Regions from separate parts of the Paenibacillus sp. 01T424 genome, predicted to be linked through region 1. Evidence: predicted binding sites of a transcription regulator. Region 1 holds the regulator's gene; the other holds the start of a gene.
What was found. The regulator NrdR, encoded in region 1, represses ribonucleotide reductase genes. The targets are predictions, from matches to a motif close to AACACNATATATNGTGTT.

Region 1 (6,345 bases):
TCCGCCGCTTAACAAGCTTGGTATAGAGCCGCTTGAGCCAGCCTTTACGCTAGAAGCGCTTCGCGGGAAACTCGAGAAACGCGCGACTAAGATTAAGCCGCTATTGCTTAATCAAGAGCATATTGTCGGTTTGGGCAACATCTATGTAGACGAAGCTTTATTTCAAGCACGTATACATCCGGAGCGAACACCTAGCACATTGAAGCCGGCCGAATGGAAGCGACTTTATGAAGCGATACGTTCGACACTGGGAAATGCGGTTGAAGCAGGCGGTTCGTCTATTAAATCGTACGTTAATGGACAAGGCGAGATGGGAATGTTTCAGCATCAGCTGCTTGTATACGGCAAGAAGGATGAGCCTTGTCCAACCTGTTCAAGACCGATTCATAAATTTGTTGTTGGCGGCCGAGGTACCCATATTTGCAATAAATGCCAGACACTGCACGCATCAGGAAAATAATACGAACTGCAGCAAATGTTAACCAGCATGCACAGTCAAATACTCCCCGCATATGATAAGTGTGTTACGAACAATAGGCGGATGTCTACTTACAGCTTCTTGTAAGCCGGATCGCCGCTGTGCGGGGAGGGACTAAAACATTGTTCGCGCATGTAGTTTCACTATTAGTTCTTGCTGTTGCTGTTAGCGTAGACGGTTTTGGTGTTGGCGTTACTTACGGTTTGCGGAGGATCCGCATACCGATCGTGTCAATACTGATTATTGCTTGCTGCTCTGGTATTATTATTTATTTGTCCATGCAGGTTGGCGGATTGATAACCACGTTCCTGTCTGAATTCGTTGCGCGTCTCATTGGCGCATGTGTCCTCATGCTGATTGGTGTCTGGGCGCTATTGCAGCTTAGACGAAACAAACAGCAGCAGGATGATGTGAGGCATGAGCACGTAGAAACCGCAGTACAAGAAAGTGCTGCTTCGGCAGAAGCTGGCGCAAAAACACATGCCGGAGAGATCGCGAGTGCTGCGCTTGTCGTTATGGTAGAGCTGAAGCGTCTAGGGCTCGTTATTCAGATTTTGCGCACGCCACAGTCGGCTGACGTCGATAAATCAGGCACCATCTCTGCATCGGAGGCCGTCATGCTTGGCTTTGCATTATCACTTGATGCATTTGGAGCTGGACTTGGGGCTGCGTTGATCGGATTGCCTTCCTTACTTACGGCTTTAACGATAGCGGCGGCAAGTGCTCTTTTTCTTGTTGGCGGTATCCGTTTTGGCTTTCGTTTCTCCGCTTGGAAAGGCATGCAGACATTAGCTATGCTGCCAGGCATATTATTAATCATAATCGGAATCATGAAGCTGTTATAATTTGAGGTGAAAAGGATGATAATCGGATTAACCGGCGGTATTGCCAGCGGCAAAAGCACAATCGCAAACATGCTCGTCGAACGCGGTGCGCTGCTGGTCGATGCCGATCAAGTCGCAAGGGAGGTTGTACTTCCCGGGGAACCAGCATTAGAGGCAATCGCCTCTACGTTTGGACAAGCTGTCCTTGAAACGGACGGTTCTCTTAACCGCAAAGCTCTCGGCGAAATTGTGTTTCGCGATAAACAATCATTAGCAAAGCTTGAATCCATAACCCATCCAGCTATACGGGCGCGGATGCAGCAAACCATACATACTTACGCAGAGCAGTATCCAGAACGATTAGTAGTAGCTGACGTGCCGCTGCTATACGAGACGAAGCAGGAGCATCTGTACGAAGGCATATTGGTCGTATATGTACCCGCTGAGCTTCAGAAAAAGCGCTTAATGGAACGAAACCATTTGCCTGAAGAAGAAGCAAGCCGGCGCATCGCACTGCAAATGGATATTGAGCAAAAGAGACTGAAAGCGGATTGGGTCATCGATAACAGCGGATCGCTGGAGGAGACGAAGCGTCAGCTGGATGAATTTTGGAAAAGTAAGTGTATGCCATGAGGGTATTCCAAAAGAAAAGGGTGCTGCTCGTCCTGCTGCTTGGTTTATTGACGATTTTATTTCTCAAATCAGATTGGCTTGCGGAGTGGATGTATCCGGTTCATTACAAAGAAGACATTCGTGCAAGTGCTTCTAACTATGGCATTGAGTCGCATTTAGTGGCCGCGATTATTCGCAGTGAAAGCAATTTTCAGACAGGCAAGGAATCGAAGAAGGGTGCACTGGGCTTAATGCAAATTATGCCTGATACGGCTGCATGGGTCGTTCAAAAAGCAGGATTTCAAGCCGTAACGGATGATATGCTTATGAATCGTGCAGACGTTAGCATTGAGGTTGGCGCGTGGTATTTAAGATCTCTTAATCAACAATTTGATCAAAATAAGATAGCTGCAATTGCTGCATACAACGCGGGTCCAGGAAATGTTCGCAAGTGGCTTGACTCGGGGACTTGGGATGGAACGATCGAATCGGTTAAAGAAATTCCGTTTGGAGAAACTAGACACTATGTGCAGCGAGTCATTTACTATTATAATAAGTATAAGGACTTATATCCGAGTCTTTAATGGATGATCCTTAACGATAACGAAAATAAATGAAGCCTTGGAGGCTCGTCTCTTCATGGACGAGCCCTGCCAAAGCTTCGGTTATTCATACAACTTTTAATGAATCATTATTTGTATTGACCAGCAAGGGATTGCTCGGCAATTTGCACTAGGCGACGGGTAATGTATCCCCCGATGGAGCCTGCGTCTTTTGTAGCCATGTTGCCGTAGTATCCGTCTTGCGGAATTGCGATGCCTAGCTCTTGAGCAACTTCATATTTCATTTGGTCAAGGGCAGCTGTCGCTTGTGGCACTACCAATTGGTTACTGCTGCGGGATGCGCTCATGTATGTTCACCTCCTTGCGGTTGGTAAAAGTATTATGTGCAAAAATCTGAACTTCATTACAGGAATTACATGGAAATTAAATTTTTTTTTCGAAGAGTCCATTTTTGAGGCTCAAGCGACTAAGAAAGGAGGCAATACGCATCATGAAATGCCCATACTGCGACTATGCCGGAACGAAAGTATTAGATTCCAGACCGGCCAACGAAAACAAATCCATTCGTCGCCGCCGTGAATGCGAAAAGTGCAGCCGCCGCTTCACGACATTCGAAATGATTGAAGAGACGCCTCTGATCGTCATCAAAAAAGATGGCAGCCGTGAAGAGTTCAGCCGTGACAAAATATTGCGGGGTCTTATCCGCGCCTGCGAGAAGCGTCCGGTACCAGTGGAGCGTCTAGAGGTAATCGTATCCGAGGTTGAGAAGGAGCTGCGCACAACGGCACATGCCGAGGTTGATAGCAGCGATATTGGTGGAATCGTTATGAACGAGCTTTATCCTGTAGATGAGGTAGCTTATGTCAGGTTCGCATCTGTTTATCGCCAATTCAAGGACATCGATATGTTCATGAAGGAGCTCAATAATTTGCTGTCCAAACACCCGCTCAATGGTATGATAGATAAAGATTGACAGTTTTGACGACCCTGTGCTAAGATCAATCTTGTCGTCATTTGGGGCCTTAGCTCAGCTGGGAGAGCGCATCGCTGGCAGCGATGAGGTCAGGGGTTCGATCCCCCTAGGCTCCACCATAATAAACCATTCAAACCACTTCTGTTGAAGTGGTTTTTTTATTATTTGGTGGAGCCTAGCAAGGGGCAGATCGCGCGCACGAAGCGTCAGTGTAGGAGCACGGCATCGAAATTACCGCTATGCTTTGCTTCATACGGATAATATCTGTGAAAATATAATCAGAATTTCGATCCCCCAGGGTTCAGTCCGTGCGGACGTAATGAAATGAGTGGGCATCGAAGGAAAGTAGTAAGAAAAGCCAATAAAAAAGCAGTACCACCACTATAAAAGTGTTGATACTGCCATATTCAGTGATAATTGTTTTACTAGTTAGAATTTACTTGCTACTTTAAGAGCTTTTTCAAGACCATTCGCAATGATCTCTTCTGCTTTTTCTGGGAATTGATTGTGGCCTTCTATCACAATTGTCTCTATATCATTTACTCCGAAGAAGCTCATCATACTTGCTACATATTTAACAGCCATTTCAACGTCAGCTTTTGGTCCTTCAGAATATACACCGCCACTAGCGTTTAATAATGCAATTTTCTTATTCCCCATAAGTCCTACTGGACCGTCTGGTGTATATTTAAATGTTTTACCTGCTCGGTTTAAATAATCAATATATGTGTGTAGCACAGCTGGGATTGTTAGGTTCCATAATGGGAAACCAAACACAACTTTATCAACAGCAAGGAATTGATCTAAATATTTATCAGCAACAGCTACTGCTTTTGCTTCTTCTGCTGTTAACGCAAGTCCTTTACTTGTTTTAAAAGTGCCATTAATCATATCTACGCCTACATATGGCAATTCATCCTTGTATAAATCAAGCTCTATTATTTTATCATTTGGATGCGATTCTTTGTAACTCGCAAAAAATGCATCATATAATTTTACACTGACCGATTGATTTGCTGGGCGATTGTTTGCTTTTACGAATAAAACTGTTGTCATTTGTTCCTCCTGATGTTCACTACTCTAAGGTGTTTTATTTTTAATTACTAAAAAGTTCATCATATTGGGTTCACAATATCTTTTTGAATCTATACTCCATATCCCCACCCATAGCTGCAGGTGTATCACCAGTTTCTCTGAAATCATGAGTATAAATTTGTTCAAACGGACCCCAATTTACTTGCTTATAAAATTCATAACAAGGGAATCCATCGTGTTCCCCTTGAATGTCGACAATACCATCTTTTTTGACAAGTACAGTTAATAGATAGTCAACAGGAGGTGCTAATACATTTAATGGGTTGCTAGCACTTGCACTCATTTGAAATTTGACCTCGTCTGACTCCCATACAATATCCGTGCACAAAATGCCTTCCGTACTAGCTTTTCCTGATCTTTTATTAATGGAACCATCAGGAGTTGTGATTTTTTCTGTTGTTATGCCAGTATTCACATATGTGAAAATTTCTTTTTTGTAGAAATCTACAATTACTTCTTGTTCAATTCTTGAACGCAAAGTGTTTACTGCATAAGGTGTAAACTCACGTGAGTCACCTTCGAATTCGATTGTGTTACCCGTTTGAATATCTTTCCTAGGTTCAGTCCAAGATGTTGGAATAAATACACTTGCTCTAACTTTAACGATAGTAGTCATGAGAATACACCTCTGTAATGTTTAATATTATTTTTCGTATGGTTAAATGCTTGCTTTTCCTTTAATATTTGCTGTTTACAATCTTCTACTTAATATTTATTTCTAGAGTGTCGCTTTGAAATTGTATTCCATTTCCCCTGCTAGCGCTGCTGGAGTGTCACCAGTTTTTCTGAAATCATGTGTATATATGAATTCAAATGGACCGAAATCTGTTTGTTTATAAAATTCATAGCAAGGGAACCCATCATGGAAACCTTCGATATGTGCATCCCCACTTTTGTTAACGTTTATAGTTAATACATAGTCAGCTGCAGGTGCTGATGTATTCAAAGGATTGCTGGCACTTGCCCTCATTTCAAAAGAAACATCATCAGCGCCCCACATAACATTCGTACATACAATGTTTTGTGTATTTGTTTTTCCTTTTTTATGTTCGATAGAACCGTCTGGATTTGTAATTTTCACAGTCGTAATACAAGCATCTGCAAATGTGAAAATTTCTTTTTTATAAAAATCAATAATCACTTCTTGCTCTAATCTTGATCTCATTGTATTTACAGCGTAAGGTGTAAATTCGCGTGCATCACCCGTATATTCGAAGATCCTTCCAGTTGAAGGATCTTTAATAGGTTCCAACCAAGCATACGGTGCAAATACACTTCCTCTAATTTTAACGATATTAGCCATAAGAACCCTCCATAATTTATTAATTTTGTCTCGGTGAATTCTATTTCTTTCACAATCGTAATATAGTCAACTTGATTGACTATATTACGCATAGTACAATGAACTCTGAACAAAGTCAACCTAGTTGACTTTATGTAAGGAGGTAATATGTATGAATAATCAATTTTTTAGTGAATTAGATCTTACATCCCTTTTGTCATTATCTTTTAGTGTATCGATTAATGAACTACATAACAGATTGAGTGAATTGGGATTTGATGATATTAGACCTGTACATGGTTTTATGTTTAAATGTATCAATCCTAATGGAGCAACAGGTATAGAACTAGCCGAATATTTAGGAGTTACAAAGCAAGCTGTGAGTAAAATGGTGGATTATCTCGAGCAATGTGGTTATGTAATACGCAAAGCTCATCCCACTGATAATAGAGGGAAAATTATTATTTTGACCGAACGAGGTTGGTTAGTAGTGAAAGCAAAAGAGAAGATTCTAACTG
Region 2 (7,768 bases), on a different contig from region 1:
ACACAAAATAAAAAAGAGAACCATGAGGTTCTCTTTTTTTGCTTGCCTAATTCATTTCTATACCCTATCAATTACACTTGCTAAAACCGCACTGCGTACACTGCTTGCAGCCTTCTATATTAATAAGCGCTGCCGAGCCGCAAGAGGGGCACAAATCTACGGAAGTAGTGTCTACAGCAGCTTTGGAGATCGCCGTATAATCCGCAGACGCTGCTGCTTCTTCTCTTTGCACTATTTTCGCTGCCGTCTCCTGCTCCGTCCCATTCTCCATATGAATCTCAAGCGATTTTGCAACGGCATCCGCAATGGACTCCACTCGGTTGACTCCGAATCCGATCGCCCCCGATCCGCCAATCCCTTTCAAATGCTTGACGAGCAGCTTCACCTTGTTTCCATGATCGCCATAACGCAGAAATAACGAACATACACGCCCTAATGCTTCAGCCATCGCAAACACATCCGAACCTGCCTTGCCTACGTTCAAGAAAATTTCTGCTGGTGTGCCATTCAGATCATTTATCGTAATATAAGCCATGCCAAATGGTGTGTTCACCTTATAGGTCGCACCCCGCAGCACCTGCGGTCTGCGTTTATACTGCTTATCCAGCTCCTGCTCAGGTTGCACGGCTGCAGGGACAACGGCTTCCACCAAATCCGCATCAAATGATGCTTCTGTTTTCTCTTCTTTTGAAGACGTTGAGAGAACTTGAACATCACGACTGCCATCTCGGTAAATCGTCACACCCTTGCAGCCGAGCTCAAAAGCAAGCTCATACAATCTTCCTGTTTCTTCCACTGTGAAATCTGCCGGGCAATTCGCTGTTTTGGAAATAGAGCTGTCTACCCAGCGCTGTATAGCCGCCTGTACCCGAATATGATCCTCTGCCGACAAACTCATCGAGGTTACAAAATAATCAGGAAGCTCCTCCCCCGGATGAGACGCCTTCCAAGACGCTGRAATCGGAACATCTTGTTTATCAAAACCAAGACGACTCTGACGATAGTATTCGAATGCAAAATAAGGCTCGATTCCCGTAGACGTTCCGACCATTGTTCCCGTGCTTCCTGTTGGTGCTTGTGTAATGACCGTCACATTACGCATGCCGTTCAGGGCCACATTGTCGCCAATCTCCGGAAATTCGGCTATCAATTGCTTCATAAATCCGCTCTGAACATATTTATCAGCTTCAAACGCTTGGAACGAACCTTTCTCGGCAGCGATTTCCGAAGACGCCAAATAAGACTCCCTAGCCATAAATCCATACAGCTTATCTAGGAAAACCAATGACTCTGCGCTGCCATATCGGATGCGCAGCTTAATCATAAGCTCAGCTAGTCCCATCGTTCCGAGCCCGATACGCCGCTCAAGCTTCTGATTGCGCTCATTTTCTTCAAAATGATAGGGTGTTTTGTCGATGACATTATCAAGGAATCTTACAGACCAGCGTGTAACTTTAGCAAGTTCATCCCAAGCAACGTCATGCTTCTCTTCATCATAAAACTTCGATAGGTTTATAGCTGACAAGTTACAGACGCCCCAGCCCGGCAAGCCTTGTTCACCGCAAGGGTTCGTACTTATAATGGGATTGAAATACCYGCTGTTCGACATTTGATTATAATACTCCATAAAGACAACGCCTGGCTCGGCTGACTTCCATGCGGATTCAATAATCGCTTGCCATATTTCACGAGCGCGCACCGTTTTGTAGGGGATAACCTTTTTGCCTAGCTTGCGCCATGCATCCAGATCGCCGGTCCATAGCTCGTTATACTCTATATCTTTGGTATCTGGAAATACGAGCTCCCATTCCAAATCTTCCTTTACAGCCCGCATAAACGCGTTGCTGATACATACCGACAGATTGGCATTGGTCACTTGACCCATCGTTTGTTTGACCGTTATAAACTCTAATACGTCCGGGTGCCAATCATTGATCATAAGCATCAAGGCGCCGCGGCGGCTGCCGCCCTGCTCAATGAGTCCCGTTGCATAGCTGAACAGCCCGCCCCATGATACAGCACCGCTCGATGAACCGTTCACGCCTGCAACTATCGCTCTTCGAGGTCGCAGCGAAGATAAATTCATCCCAACGCCGCCGCCGCGCGCCATAATTTCAGTCATCTCCGTGAGTGTTGTCATGATGCCTCCGCGGCTATCCTTTGGTGAGGGAATGACATAACAATTAAATAGCGTCAGCTCTTCACTAGCACCAGCCCCCGCTGCAATTCTCCCGCCCGGAACCAGCTTCCAATCATCTAATAAATATCTGAATTTGTCTCGCCATTCCTTTTGTTTCTCTGATCCATCTTCAACGGATGCCATCGCATCTGCAAGACGATCCCACATTTCCTCAGGCGTTTTCTCAATCGTAAGCGTAAGTTTCTCTGTTGTAGACTCCACATGCTCGCCGTTTCTAAGCTTTACGGTAACCTTGCTGCCATCACGGCCGATAACTTCTCCGACTTCCTTGACAGGGAATTTCGGATCATCCTTCGTTAGAACAAGCACGATATCGCCGATCGCCGTTTTACTCGTATCTGCATTTTTCCACGCATATCGATCCAAAAAGATTTTTTCACTAAGGCCCTCAAGCCGATTTCCACCAGACATCTCCATCGCAGCTGCTTCCTCCCTCATACTAACGTGCTGAAGGCATAGGTAAGATCAGATATGCTTTTAGCACAATATATTGTGTCATAAAACCATTATACTATACTACATATTGATTCACATGCTCGTTTGTGGCGAAATTTAGCAAACCTGTCCGCTTACATGCCCACTCTCGTTATATTGCTAGTCCATCCTCTTTTTTAAGCAGCATCTTATTAATATTAGATGAAAAGGCAATACTAATAACAACTTATCCCTTTTACTGCGGAAGGAGCTGTACTAGATGACATTTCAGACGACGCCGCAGGCTGCCTCAGGTGAAGCAGGCACTGCCGCCTTTACTTCTCGCAAGCTTCATCCTTTAGTTGAGCTGCAGCATGACCGCTCTTGGTTTGAAGAACTGCAAAACCGTTTAACAAAAGGCGGCCCATGGGATGATTGGACGTTATATCAGCTCGCTATGGAGGCCGAGCAAGCGAAACGAATTGAAAGCTTCGAAGAATTGTTATGCTTGCGATCTCTTCCAGCCTTCGAGCCTATGGCACATCAAATCAGCACAGCGCGCAAAGTGGTGCATGAGATGGGCGGCCGTGCGATTTTGGCCGATGAGGTTGGCCTTGGCAAAACGATTGAAGCAGGACTCGTGCTCAAAGAATATATTGTGCGCGGTTTAGCTAAGCGTATTCTCATTCTTGTCCCCGCTTCCCTTGTGCTTCAATGGGTGCGTGAGCTTAATCAGAAATTCGGCATCTCTGCCGTAGCCCAGAAGAAAGAGCATACATGGGGATATGATGTAGTTGTCGCTTCTATCGATACCGCAAAGCGTGATCCGCATCGCGAGATTGTGCTTGGAACAGATTATGACATCATCATCATCGATGAAGCACATAAGCTGAAAAACAAGAAAACGACGAACTATCAGTTTGCTAATCTTTTACGAAAAAAATATTGCTTGCTCCTTACGGCTACCCCTATCCAAAACGATATGGATGAGCTGTTCAATCTCATTACGCTGCTCAAGCCTGGTCAGCTCGGCGGTCAAAGTGAATTTGCAGCAAACTTTGTTGTCGACAAGCGGCTTCCGAAAAATGAAGATCAGCTGCAGGAAGCACTCTCTGGCGTCATGATTCGGAATCGGCGCGGGGACGGCGGCATTCATTTCACGAAACGTTTTGTCAAAAATATACCGCTTACTCTCTCAGAAGAAGAGAAAGCGCTGTACGACGCGGTGACGGGCTTCGTCAAGGAACGGTATGAAGAAAGCGGCGGCGATTTATCGAGCATGCTTTCACTCGTTACGCTTCAGCGTGAAGTATGCAGCAGCCGCGATGCGGTTTTTCTAACGCTTGTTAATCTATTTAAGAAAACGTCCGAGGACTCCCCTATGCGTCCAAAAATATGGGAGCTCGTAGAGAAAATTCGTAATATCAAAGCCAATACCAAAGCAGAAAAAGCGATGGAGCTTGTCAAAGAAATGGATGACAAGGTTATCATTTTCACTGAATACAGAGCTACTCAGGAATATTTGCTGCAGTTTTTCCGTGCTCAAAATATGATTGCCGTCCCTTATCGCGGCGGTATGAACCGCGGGAAAAAGGATTGGATGATGGATTTATTCCGCGGGCGCGCGCAAATCCTCATCGCAACGGAAGCTGGCGGCGAAGGGATAAACCTGCAATTTTGCCACCACATGATTAATTTCGATCTGCCTTGGAATCCAATGAGAGTCGAACAACGCATTGGACGGGTGCATCGCCTTGGGCAAACGGAAGACGTAAAAATCTACAATCTGTGCACAATCGGTACCATTGAAGAGCATATCGTCAACCTATTGCATGAAAAAATAAACCTGTTCGAGCTTGTTATTGGCGAGCTTGATCATATTTTGGAGCGCTTTGAAAAAGGGGATGGCTCGCTGGAGCAGCGACTTGCTCGAATGCTGCTAGAATCGGGCAACGATACGGATTTAAAACAAAAAATTAATCATTTGGGCTCCTCCCTCAGCCGCATTCGTGAAGAGGTGCTGACAGGCGAAAACCCGCTGCCGACAAGTCCCGACCTGCTAGTGAATTTGGATACGCTTGGACAAACCGTGGAGGTGCAGCCTTGAACGAAAAACAGGTGCACAAATTTGTAAACCGCTATTTAGAAGCTACCGAATGCTCAATTTTAGAAAAGTCACCAAGCCATTTCACCGTGAAGCTCTCTCCTCACGCCGACCGTGAACTTACGAATCGTCCCTACTACTGGAGCTTCGTCGATCGTGTCGACGCAGAACCAGAGACGATGACATTCTTGTTTGTAACGGACAAGAATAAATATGACGCTGCCGAGGAGCTCAAAAAAATTGAAGTCGTGAATACCGAACAGGATGCTGCGCTGAACGCGCAAGATACAGCAGCGAATGCCGCTCTTGGGCGTTCGCTAGGCTTCATTCACGGCAGCTTAGCGGCACCCGTTCGCATTCCGCGTGAAGACTTGTTTTTTGGCGCACGCAAGCTCGAGCAAATATTTGATGCTGCAAAAGCTAAGGGCAGCTTCGTCCATTTGTTTCAGGAGCCAGACAAACGCTCGAACAATCCCTTTACCTCGACCCCTTACACCGCATGGCTGTCTGTCAATATGCGGGTAGAGTTCGCTTGTGATCGCAAGCGCGAAGAAATTCATAGCTACGGTGTCTCGCTCGCGACTGGCCAATGTGTGGAGCATTTCTACGATCGCTTGCTTACGCACAAGCTTACGCCTCGCCTGCCTGCAAATATTCACATCACCAAAAATGGCCTCTCCTTCAATAAAGCGCTTAGCATCATAGAGCAAACGCTGGAGCGCAAGCTTCGCAGCTATGATTACAGCTGGGCTGAGAGTGCATCAGCAAGGTTGAAGGAAGAGCTTGATCGAATTAACGGATACTACGAGCCGCTTGTTAATAATGCAATCGAAGAAAACAAACCAGCGATTGAGGAGCAATTCGCTCAGCGTCAATCCGAAATCAGATGGCAATATGAGCCTAGAGTGACTGCGTCCGCCATTAACTGCGGCATCTTTCATCTCGAGGGTATCGATTGACATAGATCTGACGTTATCCGCAGCAATACGTCAAAAAAAGGCGGTCACAAGGCCGCCCTTACGCGACAGGTTGCAACAGCCTTCTTAAAGCTTGTCCTATACAATGATATGGAGGTGATTAATTATGCCAAAAAAATTCATCAAGCTTACAGCGGCATGTGTTTTGACCGCTATTGTATTGTATGCAGGCGGATTGCAGCCACAAGCAGCTGCGGCCGTTTCTAATCCTACAACCGTTTATGAGCCTGTTCAGCAGCAAGCGCAGCGCTGGGTTGAAGAACTGGCTGTACAGCCTTCTTTTGCCTCATGGAAGAAGTCGACACTTATTGTTTCTCCTATTGGCCCTGGAACGCATAGCTGGCTTGTGCTTGTCATGCAAAATAAAAATACTGTCGGTTATCTTGTCATTAATGCGGTGGAGTCAGGTGGATATCAACTAGGCGAATACGGAACAAACAGTCATCCATTATTCGATGAAAGCACACTTACACGAGCGATTAAGCAGCTCGAGCTTCTAAAGCCTGCAACCCAAATTGATCGAATATATGTTCATCCTCTCCTTGCCGCATGGAAAATAACGACAGAGAAAGAAACGTATTATGCAGATGCTGTCAGCGGTGAATCGCTCCCTGCCAAGAAGGAAGATTGGACAAATGCTGCCGCAACTAAGCTTGATAAAGCGGCTCCATTACTTAACACTCAGAAAGCAGTCCTTATTAAACAAGTCTCACTGCCGTCATTTAATCCATTCGATAAGCTTCCCTGGCTAACGAATAAACCCATCACATTGAGCTCCAATTCCTACACACCTCTCTTTGCCAAAATAAACAACAAAGAACAGCTCCGCTTTACCGCTGAGCTGTTTGATGGCCAGATGTTATATGTCTGGTCTGTCGTCGGATATAACAAATGGGATAACGGTCAAATCTATGTCGCGCTTGAAGCAAGCGAGGATGGTTCTGATCGCCGCTATATTCCCCTTCAGCTTTTAATCGAGCTTGGTCACTTTTACCGATGACGCTCAGCGCGTCCGCGCCACCATAACATTACACTCACTGGTCCCCATCCGAACCAACGCGTCAGCCAAGGCTCTCTCCGAGATTTGGCTAATACGTTGGTTTGTTTCCGTTCTTCTCTTGGTGTCTCCATATAATTTATAAATTTTTCGGTCATAAATTTTACGTATTCATCGCCTTTTGCCATGCTAATCAGTCCTTTCAATACCGTATGAATTAATAATTTAAGTTTGCCCCTTAACCATCCAATCTAAACATGCATGAGTTTCCCTCCAAACAGCCACGCTAACCGTATGTCAAAGAAATCTGGAGGAACAATCAGCATGTTTCGTAAAATGGCACTAACCTTTGTTGTAGTATGGCTGGCTGCTTCCAGCAGCTCATCCAGCGCTTTTGCATGGCCTCTTTTGCCGGTAGGCTACAATCAGGACTGGGCGCTTCCGTCAACTGTCGTCATCATCGATGCTGGACATGGCGGAATTGACGGGGGAGCCTCATCAGCTGATATTTTAGAAAAGGACATTAATTTAGCTGTTGCGCGTAAGCTGTATTTTATTTTGCGAAGCCAAAACATACCGGCTATACTCAATCGAACCGGCGACTATGCACTCAGTGACGATAATCGTTGGCATAATACACGTTCGAGACATCGTAAAGATTTATCGCAGCGCCGGCAATTAACCGATGAAATTGAAAGTGAACTGCTCATTAGTTTGCATGTCAATTGGTCTAAGAAAAGTATGCAGAAAGGCCCTCTAGTGCTGCATCAGAGCAGCGGTGAAAGCTCGTTGCTTGCATTTTGCATACAAGATGCGCTTAATCGACAACAAAATACGGCTTTCCTCCCAAGGGAAGGAAAACCGTTTTATTTACTTAGAAGGGTGCAGGACCCTGCTGTTATCGTAGAAATGGGCTTTATTAGCAGCGAGCATGATCGTACGATGCTGACAGATCCGCAGCGTCAGCAAGAAGTTGCTGAAGCGATTGCTTCAGGGATTAGGCAATACAAGTGGATCGTTCATTGATTCTCCGCCAATAAGCGCAGTCAGCTTCACGAATCTCACGGTAGGCTGCA

Region 2: a site for NrdR is predicted at 2,680-2,697, ahead of AC1DPK_RS26535 (adenosylcobalamin-dependent ribonucleoside-diphosphate reductase). Genes of this name have one in related genera too.

Annotation. Positions count from the first base shown of each region.
Region 1 covers NZ_JBFTPZ010000059.1:15,560-21,904, forward strand. Annotated here, with positions in the region: gene mutM (DNA-formamidopyrimidine glycosylase) at 1-460, shown strand, start outside; gene AC1DPK_RS30360 (MntP/YtaF family protein) at 601-1,323, shown strand; gene coaE (dephospho-CoA kinase) at 1,339-1,935, shown strand; gene AC1DPK_RS30370 (lytic transglycosylase domain-containing protein) at 1,932-2,498, shown strand; gene AC1DPK_RS30375 (alpha/beta-type small acid-soluble spore protein) at 2,606-2,824, opposite strand; gene nrdR (transcriptional regulator NrdR) at 2,968-3,450, shown strand; tRNA gene AC1DPK_RS30385 (tRNA-Ala) at 3,494-3,569, shown strand; gene AC1DPK_RS30390 (FMN-dependent NADH-azoreductase) at 3,880-4,506, opposite strand; gene AC1DPK_RS30395 (DUF3238 domain-containing protein) at 4,577-5,161, opposite strand; gene AC1DPK_RS30400 (DUF3238 domain-containing protein) at 5,264-5,848, opposite strand; gene AC1DPK_RS30405 (MarR family winged helix-turn-helix transcriptional regulator) at 6,000-6,345, shown strand, end outside.
Region 2 covers NZ_JBFTPZ010000043.1:57,226-64,993, forward strand. Annotated here, with positions in the region: gene AC1DPK_RS26535 (adenosylcobalamin-dependent ribonucleoside-diphosphate reductase) at 68-2,617, opposite strand; gene AC1DPK_RS26540 (DEAD/DEAH box helicase) at 2,895-4,721, shown strand; gene AC1DPK_RS26545 (YqhG family protein) at 4,718-5,677, shown strand; gene AC1DPK_RS26550 (hypothetical protein) at 5,802-6,695, shown strand; gene AC1DPK_RS26555 (YqzE family protein) at 6,686-6,880, opposite strand; gene AC1DPK_RS26560 (N-acetylmuramoyl-L-alanine amidase family protein) at 7,017-7,718, shown strand; gene AC1DPK_RS26565 (divergent polysaccharide deacetylase family protein) at 7,683-7,768, opposite strand, start outside.